One region of the Nesterenkonia sp. HG001 genome, then DNA from elsewhere that is predicted to be linked to it. Evidence: predicted binding sites of a transcription regulator. Region 1 holds the regulator's gene; the other holds the start of a gene.
The links. The regulator LexA, encoded in region 1, represses DNA repair genes until DNA is damaged. The targets are predictions, from matches to a motif close to TCGAACANNTGTTCGA.

Region 1 (4,208 bases):
GGCCGCGCGGCCCGAGATCAGTTCTGCTCCCATGGCTCCTGCTCGTGAGGTACGGGGGTGGGTCTGGTGACGCCGGGGTCCAGTCTACGCACCCCTGTGGAAGGCCTCGGCGTGCACGACAGCGGTCTCAGACGCTGGAACGCGACGCCCGCGCCACGGCCCGGAGTCAGCGCCCCAGATGGCGCCGCAGCGACTCGAGGAAGGCGGTCGTCTCCTCCTCGGTGCCGGCAGTCACCCGCAGGTGGCCGGGGATGCCGACGTCGCGGATGAGGATGCCGTCATCGAGGAGATGCTGCCAGGCGGCCTTCTCATCGCTCAGGCCGCCGAAGAAGACGAAGTTCGCATCCGACGGAGCGGGTGTGAGCCCGTAGCTGCTCAGCGTCTCCACGATGCGGTCACGCTGGGACTTGATGCGCTCGACGTTGGCCATCAGCGTCGCGCTGTGGTCCAGGGCCGCCTCCGCGGTGGCCTGGGTGACCGCCGAGAGGTGGTAGGGAAGCCTCACCAACCGCAGCGCGTCTGTGACCTCCTCCGCGGCGGCCAGGTAGCCCAGCCGTCCACCCGCCAGGGCGAAGGCCTTGCTCATCGTGCGTGAGACGATCAGCCGCTCCCGTCCGGCCAGCAGCTCCAGCGCCGAGGGCGTGCCGTTCTGCCGGAACTCCCCGTAGGCCTCGTCGACGACGACCATGGTGTCGCCCTCAAGGGCGGCCGCATAGGCGGCCTCAACGACGTCGAGCCCCAGCGCGGTGCCGGTCGGGTTGTTGGGAGAGCAGAGGATCACCACATGGGGGCGGTGCTCACGGATCTGCCGGGCGACATCCGCAGCGCTCTGTGTGAAGTCCTCCCCCCGAGTGCCCGGGATGTACTCGCTGTAGGTCCCACGGGCGTAGAGCGGGTACATCGAATACGTGGGAGGGAAGGCCAGCACGGAGCGTCCCGGGCCGGCGAAGGCCTGCAGGATGTGCTGCATGATCTCATTGGACCCGTTGGCCGCCCAGATGTTCTCGGCACTCAGCCCATGGCCCAGGTAGTCGGCGAGCTTCTCGCGCAGCCGGGTGAACTCGCGGTCCGGGTAACGGTTCAGGGACTGTGCGGCGAGCCGGACCTCTGTGGTGATCGCGTCCACGACGTCCGCGGGGACGTCATAGGTGGTCTCGTTGACGTTGAGCATGGCCCGCACGGTCAGCTGCGGGGCCCCGTAGGGCTCCTGCCCGCGCAGCTCATCCCGGAGGGGCAGCCGCGCCAGACGATCTGATCGGTCAGGGTTCTCCGTCGTCGGCGTCGCGCCGGCCCCGTTCTGCTGAGGTTTCACGCGCCCATCCTACTCGCGGAGCTGGGCCCGCCCCCACCGTGGAGCCTGAGCTTGACGCAGTGCGTCACGCCCATCGGCCACAGGACGATCAGTCCAGCACCGGAACGTGGAGGGTCTGCCCCGGGTGCAGCTCCGAGGAGGAGAGGTCGTTCAGCTCCGCGATCTGCCCGATGAGGACCTGGACGTCTTCGCCGGAGTCCAGCTCCGAGGCGACGCTCCAGAGCGTGTCCCCGGGGGCGACCGTGACCTCGACGGCCTCCACACCTGCGGGCTCTTGGCTCGAGGCCTGGGCCATGTTGGCGAAGCTGCCGGCCAGCAGCGCGAGTCCGACCAGGGCGGCGGCCAGCAGAGTGAGCGCCGGCAGGCCGATGAGCAGCAGCCGCCCCCGACGAGTCAGGGTCATGCCGGAACGCCCGAGAGCGACCGAGGCAAGGGGGCCGGATGCGTGAGCCGCACCGGAGACCGGACGGGCGGTGAAGGAGGTGTGCGAGTGACGCATGGGGAAGAACCTCTCTCGTACTGACTGTGGCATCGAAGACTCTTCGAAGCTGTGTTCTATTTCTAGCACACATGTTCGACGCGGGACCAGACATGCGTTCGAATATGCTGGCCCCGGGCGCCCGGTTCCCGTAGCCTGAGCCACATGTTCGAACCGAGTTTCGGATGCGATGTTCGATCGGGCGTCCATGTCGGAGAGTCCATCAGGACCCTCTGACATGAACTGCACGTTCTGGGCCTCGTGACGTTCCGGAGTCGGCCGCGAACCCGATGAGACCCTGCGGAGAGAGGCGTGAGACATGGCCGTGGAGAAGCGACCTGCTGAGAACAACCTGCCGCGGGACCGGACGCATGGGGAGGCTCCCCGCCTGACCGAGCGGCAGCGCGGCATCGTCGATGTGATCCAGCAGTCCCTCGCCGAGCGCAGCTATCCTCCGTCGATGCGTGAGATCGGGGACGCCTGCGGCCTCGCGTCGCTGTCCTCGGTGACGCATCAGCTCGCTCGTCTCCAGCAGATGGGCTACCTGAGCAGAGTCCCGGGGAAGCCGCGCGCCATGGAGGTCATCCGTGACTCCTCAGGCCGCCTCCTGGCCGCTGAGGGTCCCACTGACGCGGAGCAGACCTCCCCGGCTTCAGAGGGGCCGGCGGAGCGCCGCCGCGCCGTGGACAGCGCCGTGGTGGACCTGGACGCCTATCGCGAGCAGTCCGACAGCCGGACCGCTGACATCCCGGTGGTCGGGCGCATCGCCGCCGGCGGCCCGATCCTGGCCGAGCAGCATGTGGAGGACGTGATGCCTCTGCCCCGCCAGCTCACCGGAGAGGGTGAGCTGTTCATGCTCCAGGTCCGTGGTGACTCGATGATTGAGGCCGGCATCTTCGAGGACGACTGGGTGGTGGTCCGCCGGCAGCATACGGCGGAGAACGGCGACATCGTCGCAGCGCTGCTCGACGATGAGGCCACGGTGAAGACCCTGCGCCGTCGCGACGGGCACCAGTGGCTGCTGCCGCAGAACCGCAGCTACGAGCCGATCCTCGGCGACGAGGCGACCATCATGGGCCGGGTCGTCACCGTGCTGCGCAGCCTCTGACCCAAGGACGGAGGTCCGCGCGGACTCAGCCCTCGCTGGACTGGTGGTCCGCCAACCTGCGGAGCGCGCCTCGAGCGATGTCTCCGCTGACCGTGGGCCAGAAGTCCGGCATGGACTTCTTCAGGAAGCCCCCGTAACGCGCCGTGGCCAGCCGGGAGTCCAGGATGGCCAGCACTCCCCTGTCTTCGGCGCTGCGGATCAGCCGCCCCGCGCCCTGGGCCAGTCGCGTGGCGGCGTGAGTGGCGGCCACCTGCATGAAGCCGTTGCCTCCGTGGCGCGCCACCTCCTGGGTGCGCGCGCTCATCAGCGGATCGTCGGGTCGGGGGAAGGGGATCCTGTCGATCGCCACGAGTCGGCAGGATCGGCCCGGGACGTCGACACCCTGCCAGAGGCCCATGGTGCCGAACAGGCAGGTCTCCTCGTCCGCGGCGAACTCCCGCACCAGTGACGACATCGTGGCGTCTCCCTGACAGAGGATCGGCACGTCCAGCCGCTCACGCAGGTCCTCGGCCGCCTCCTCCGCCGCACGGCGCGAGGAGAACAGCGCCAGCGTCGCCCCGCGTGAGGCCTCGATGAGCTCAGCAAGCTCATCACGCTGCTGGTCGGCGGTCTTCAGCGACGGAGCCGGCAGATGCTTCGCCACATAGAGCACCCCCTGTTTCGGGTACTCGAATGGGCTGCCGACGTCGACGCCATCCCAGGCAGGGGCTTTCTCCCCACCCAGCCCCAGCGCGCCGGCGACGGGTTCGAAGCTGTCTCCGATGGTGAGCGTCGCCGAGGTCAGGATCACAGTCCTGTCACCGAAGAGTCCCTCGCGGAGCCGTCCGGCCACCGAGGTGGGAGCCACGTTCACGACCGGCGGCTCGGTGATGTCGGCCTCGCGGTATCCCACTCCTGGGGTGAAGCTTCCAGGTCTGGTCAGCCAGATGACGTCCGGGGTCTCCGGAGACTGCAGCATCCGTTCCGCGGTCTCCTGGACCGCCTGCACCCGGGCCCGAGCCGTGGAGCGACCGGTGTCGCCGTCGGAGTCTCCGGAGGGCTTGCTGTCCGAGAGGGCCGTGCGGGCCGCGTTGCGGGCGATCTCGAGGGCCTGGGTCTGCTGAGGGTCCAGCCCACGTGCCAGCAGTCCGGACTCCTTGGCGTGGAAGGCGGCGTCGACGGCGATGGCCGCAGCCTGCAGATCCTCCCCGCTGAGCGACGTGTGCCGGCGCAGCGAGTTCGCCGCCGTCTGGATCATCTGCGCAGACAGCTGCGCTGTGACGGCGGAGGTCACCCGGTCAGCGAGCTCATGGGCCTCGTCGATGATGACC
Region 2 (4,208 bases), on a different contig from region 1:
GCACTGTAGGCATCCCGCCGCTGATCGTCCCACCCACGAGGTTCGCGTTCATCGACTCGAGATCCTGCGGGGTCCACGCCTGGCGGGCGAGCACGGCCTCCCGGAACCCGGGAGCGTTTGCGGCGATCTCCGCGTCGATCAGCTCAGCCGCCCGCTGCGCGGCGGGACCCTCGAGCCCATGAGGCACGTGCGCGTAGGCCCATACGACACTCTGCCCAGCGGGAGCGCGGGAGCCATCGGCGGCGCTGGGCTGGCTGAGCAGCACATAGGGACGCCCGGAGAGCACTCCGCGGGCCGCTGCGGCCTCGGAGGCACCGATCTGCGCATGGGACCCTCCCAGGTGGACGGTGCCGGCACGCGCGGTGTCCGGATGGGCCCAGGGGATGGTTCCGTCGATCAGGTAGTCGACCTTCACTATCGCGGGCCCATAGGTCCAGCGCCGCAGCGCGCGACGGTAGCGGGAAGGCAGCTCGAGCCCGTCGAGCCGGAGAAGCTGGGCTGGGGTCAGATCGCACAGCACGACGTCAACAGCCTCCTCCGCGACGGCGGCACGCCCGCCGCCGGGCCCCCACCGGCGCCCGCTGATCAGGTGAGTGCGCCGCAGCCGGCCCGGGGCACGCCGCACACCCGTGACCTCGAAGCCGGTCTCGATCCGGCCCCCGTGGTGCGCCAGTTCCCCGGTCAGCGCATCGACGATCGCCTGGGAGCCGCCGCGCGCCACGGGCCAGCCCGTGGCATGGCCGGCCGCGCCGAAGAGCACCCCGAAGGCCGCGGTCAGCGGATGGGAGAACGGCACCGTGGAATGGGCAGCCATGCCGGCGAACAGGGCCCGGGCCCGGGGGGTGCGAAAGAGGCGGGCGGCGACGTCGGCCGGCCAAGCTCCGCGCAGACCCAGCCGAGCCAGCGCCGCCCCACGAGCCACCAGGGAGTCCTCGCCCAGGTGCCCGAAGGTCTGCAGCGGCGGGGCCATGGCCGCCCGACGGACCTCCTCCCAATGGGCGACGACCGGGCCGATGAGGCGGCGCCAGGCGTCGTGATCGACCCCCAGCTCAGCGGCGGTCTGCTCCAGGGAGGAGTGCAGCAGGGCAGGGGGCTCGTCGTCGAGGGTATGGGCGGCAGGGATCTCCGGATGCGTCCAGCTCAGGCCGCGCTCGGCTAGACGCAGATCCTCGAAGGCCGGGGATCCGACGCCGAAGGGGTGCACGCTGGCGCCGAGGTCACTGATGACGCCGTCGCCGAGGACCTCAGCTGAGCGCAGGGCTCCGCCGGGGACGTCGGCAGCCTCGTAGACCGTGACCTCCCATCCCGCGCGCGCCAGCACGCAAGCGGCGGTGAGCCCGTTCGGCCCGGAGCCGACGACGGCGGCACGATGGCCGGCCATCTCAGGCGCCCTCCGCGGATTCAGCGTCGGCCGCCTCCGGCTCCACCGGGCTGGGGGTGCCGCCCGTCAGGCGCACGAGCTCGGCGAAGCTGGTGCGGAAGACCGTCCTCGGGTGGCCTGCCGCCGCCCAGACCTCATCATGGGCGGCCAGCGCCGTGTCCACGTAGGTGCGCACCGGGGAAGGGTGCCCGACCGGGGCGACCCCGCCGATGGTCTGCCCCGTCGCCTGCTTCACCACGTCCTTGGAGGCACGGCCGATGGTCCCTCCCAGCCGCGCACCCAGCCAAGCGGTGTCCACGCGGTGCGCCCCAGAGGTGAGCACCAGGACAGGAGCGTCGTCGAGCAGGAAGATCAGGGAGTTGGCGATCTGTCCGACCCCGATGCCCAGGGCCTCCGCGGCGGACTGCGCGGTGGTGGCCGCGCCGTCGAGCCAGCGGATCTCAGGCTCGAGGCCGAGCCGCCGCAGCTCGACGGCCACCTTCTCCACCGCAGGATGGGAGGGCATCGTCGCAGCGGTGGCCGTCACGCCGTGTGGGGAGGTGTCTGCCATGTTCCCAGCGTAGTCGGGGCCTCGGACAGATACGACCACCTGTTCTCAGCCGCGGCCTCGCCGAGGGCACCCGCCTCCCGCCGGAGTCACGGGATCACCGCGTCCGGACGGTTCTCCATCGCAGCGCGGTTCACCGAGGCGATGCTCCAGGCGGTCTCGCGCGGGGAGACGCCCACCCGGTCGGCTTCAGCCAGCAGCCGGGCCACCTTCGCCCGCATCTCCAGGTGAAGCCGCTCGAAGGAGTCCCGCGGATCGGTGCCGACCTCGCCGAAGAGCATCCACCAGGCCCAGGCCGCGGCGCCGGTGTTGGCCACCACGTCGGGAATCACCATCACTCCGCGCCGGGCGAGCAGGTTCTCGGCCTCCCTGGTCACCCCCGTGTTCGCAGCCTCCACGATCACCGAGGCGACCACATCTCCAGCGTTCTCCGGGCGGATCGCATAGGAGATGGCCGCCGGGACCAGGATGTCGGCGTCTGCCGCGAGCACCGCATCCCGGGGCAGCAGGGTCACATGCGCGGGGACCCCTTCGCGATCGATCACGCCGTAGTCGTCCCGCAGATCCAGCAGCGCGGGCACGTCGAGGCCGGCCGGGTCATACAGGGTGCCGCTGACATCCGCCATGGCCACGACACGGGCTCCTGCCGCGTGGAGATAGTAAGCGGCCGCTCCACCCATCGTCCCCACGCCCTGCACCGCCACATCGGTCGCCCCACGGCTCCAGCCGCGGTGCTGCACGACGCCCAGGCATGCCTCGGCCACACCGTAGCCGCCGATGACGTCGCTCAGGACGCAGCCGTCTTCGGTGCGGATCTCCAGGCCCGCGCGCACTCGCTCCAGAGTGGCGCCCGGGTCGATGGAACGCTGGATCGCGGCATGGAAGCTCTGTCCCAGGCCGGCTGCGGCGAAGGCCTCATCGATGCGCTGCTGGGTCACGCCCAGGTCCTCCGCGGTGACCCAGTGAGCGTCGAGCCACGGCTTCATCTCCGTGAAGAAGCGGCCCAGCACGCCTGGCGCACGGGGATCCGTGGGATCGAAGTCGATGCCACCTTTGGCTCCTCCCACCGGAAGGCCGAAGACCGCCGTCTTCGCCGCCATTCCGCGGGCCAGGTCCTCCACTTCGCCCAGTGTGCAGCCCCGGCGCATCCGGGTGCCGCCGGTGGCCAAGCCGGCCGTCAGCGAATGGACCACCAAGTAGCCCTCGGCCCCCGTCTCGGGGTCCGTCCAGAGCACCCGACGGTAGGGCTCGGCATCCCGTGACGCTCGGCCGATGCCGCGGTCGAGGACTGGGTTGCCATCATCTGCGGGGTTCTGCCACCGCGTATCGAGAGTCGTCACCACGATCACCTCCAGGTCAGCCGATGAGATCCACTGGGTCGGGCTCCGCCGCTGGAGCGGTCCTGCACCCGTTCTCTCACTCTGAGGCGTGGCCGATGCCCCCGTCCATACCCTTCACGTGCGGGTTCATGCACAGGACCGTTCAGTTCTCCTGCACTGCCGCCCTGGACCACATGCGCTCACCTCGGCGGTGCGGAAAGACGGTGTCGAGAGTCTGTGTGCAGAGAGACCTCATGACGGCCCTGTGCCGGTACTCTGATCCCCATGGAACTGTCTCTGCGTCGACTGCGGATGCTGCGTGAGCTGCATCGGCGGGGGACGGTCACGGGAGTGGCGGCCAGCCTGCACTACAGCCCCTCGGCGGTCTCCCAGCAGTTGGCGCAGCTGGAGCGTGAAGTGGGGGCCTCGTTGTTCGAACGGCTGGGGCGCCGGATCCGGCTCACCGAGCTGGGGGTGCTGCTCACGGAGCATGCTGACGAGATCCTCGGGGCGGTCGAACGCGCCGAGATGGCTCTCGAACGCGCCCAGGACGGGGTCGTCTCGCGCCTGAAGGCAGGGGTGTGGGCATCGGTCGCCTCAGGTCTCCTCCCGATGGCGTTGACCCGTCTGGCGCAGGAGCATCCCGGCATCGAGGTGCGCACCACCGAACTGGCACCGGAGGACACGGCGAACGCGGTGCTCGACGGCGCCCTCGACTTCTCGTTCGTGATCGAGTACTCCGACTATGCGATTCCGTGGGACCCGGCGCTGGCCCGAGAGGTGATCGCCGTGGAGCGCCTCCACGCCGCCGTGGCGGCAGGCACCTGCCCCGAGTCCCCGGTCTCCCTCGCCGCCTTCGCGGAGCAGCCCTGGGTGCTGGCGGGTCCGACGTCGCATTTCGGGCGGGCGATCCGCCTCGCCTGCCGTCGGCACGGCTTCGAGCCCAGGATCGTGCACCAGG

Region 2: a site for LexA is predicted at 1,963-1,978, ahead of ODE13_RS06160 (YbaK/EbsC family protein). Genes of this name have one in related genera too.

What each region holds. Positions count from the first base shown of each region.
Region 1 is NZ_JAOSZD010000001.1:138,937-143,144, forward strand. It holds gene hisB (imidazoleglycerol-phosphate dehydratase HisB) at 1-33, opposite strand, end outside; gene ODE13_RS00610 (histidinol-phosphate transaminase) at 167-1,312, opposite strand; gene ODE13_RS00615 (LysM peptidoglycan-binding domain-containing protein) at 1,401-1,811, opposite strand; gene lexA (transcriptional repressor LexA) at 2,110-2,898, shown strand; gene ODE13_RS00625 (ATP-dependent DNA helicase) at 2,924-4,208, opposite strand, start outside.
Region 2 is NZ_JAOSZD010000003.1:130,063-134,270, forward strand. It holds gene ODE13_RS06155 (NAD(P)/FAD-dependent oxidoreductase) at 1-1,381, opposite strand, end outside; gene ODE13_RS06160 (YbaK/EbsC family protein) at 1,383-1,886, opposite strand; gene ODE13_RS06165 (Glu/Leu/Phe/Val family dehydrogenase) at 2,018-3,268, opposite strand; gene ODE13_RS06170 (LysR family transcriptional regulator) at 3,533-4,208, shown strand, end outside.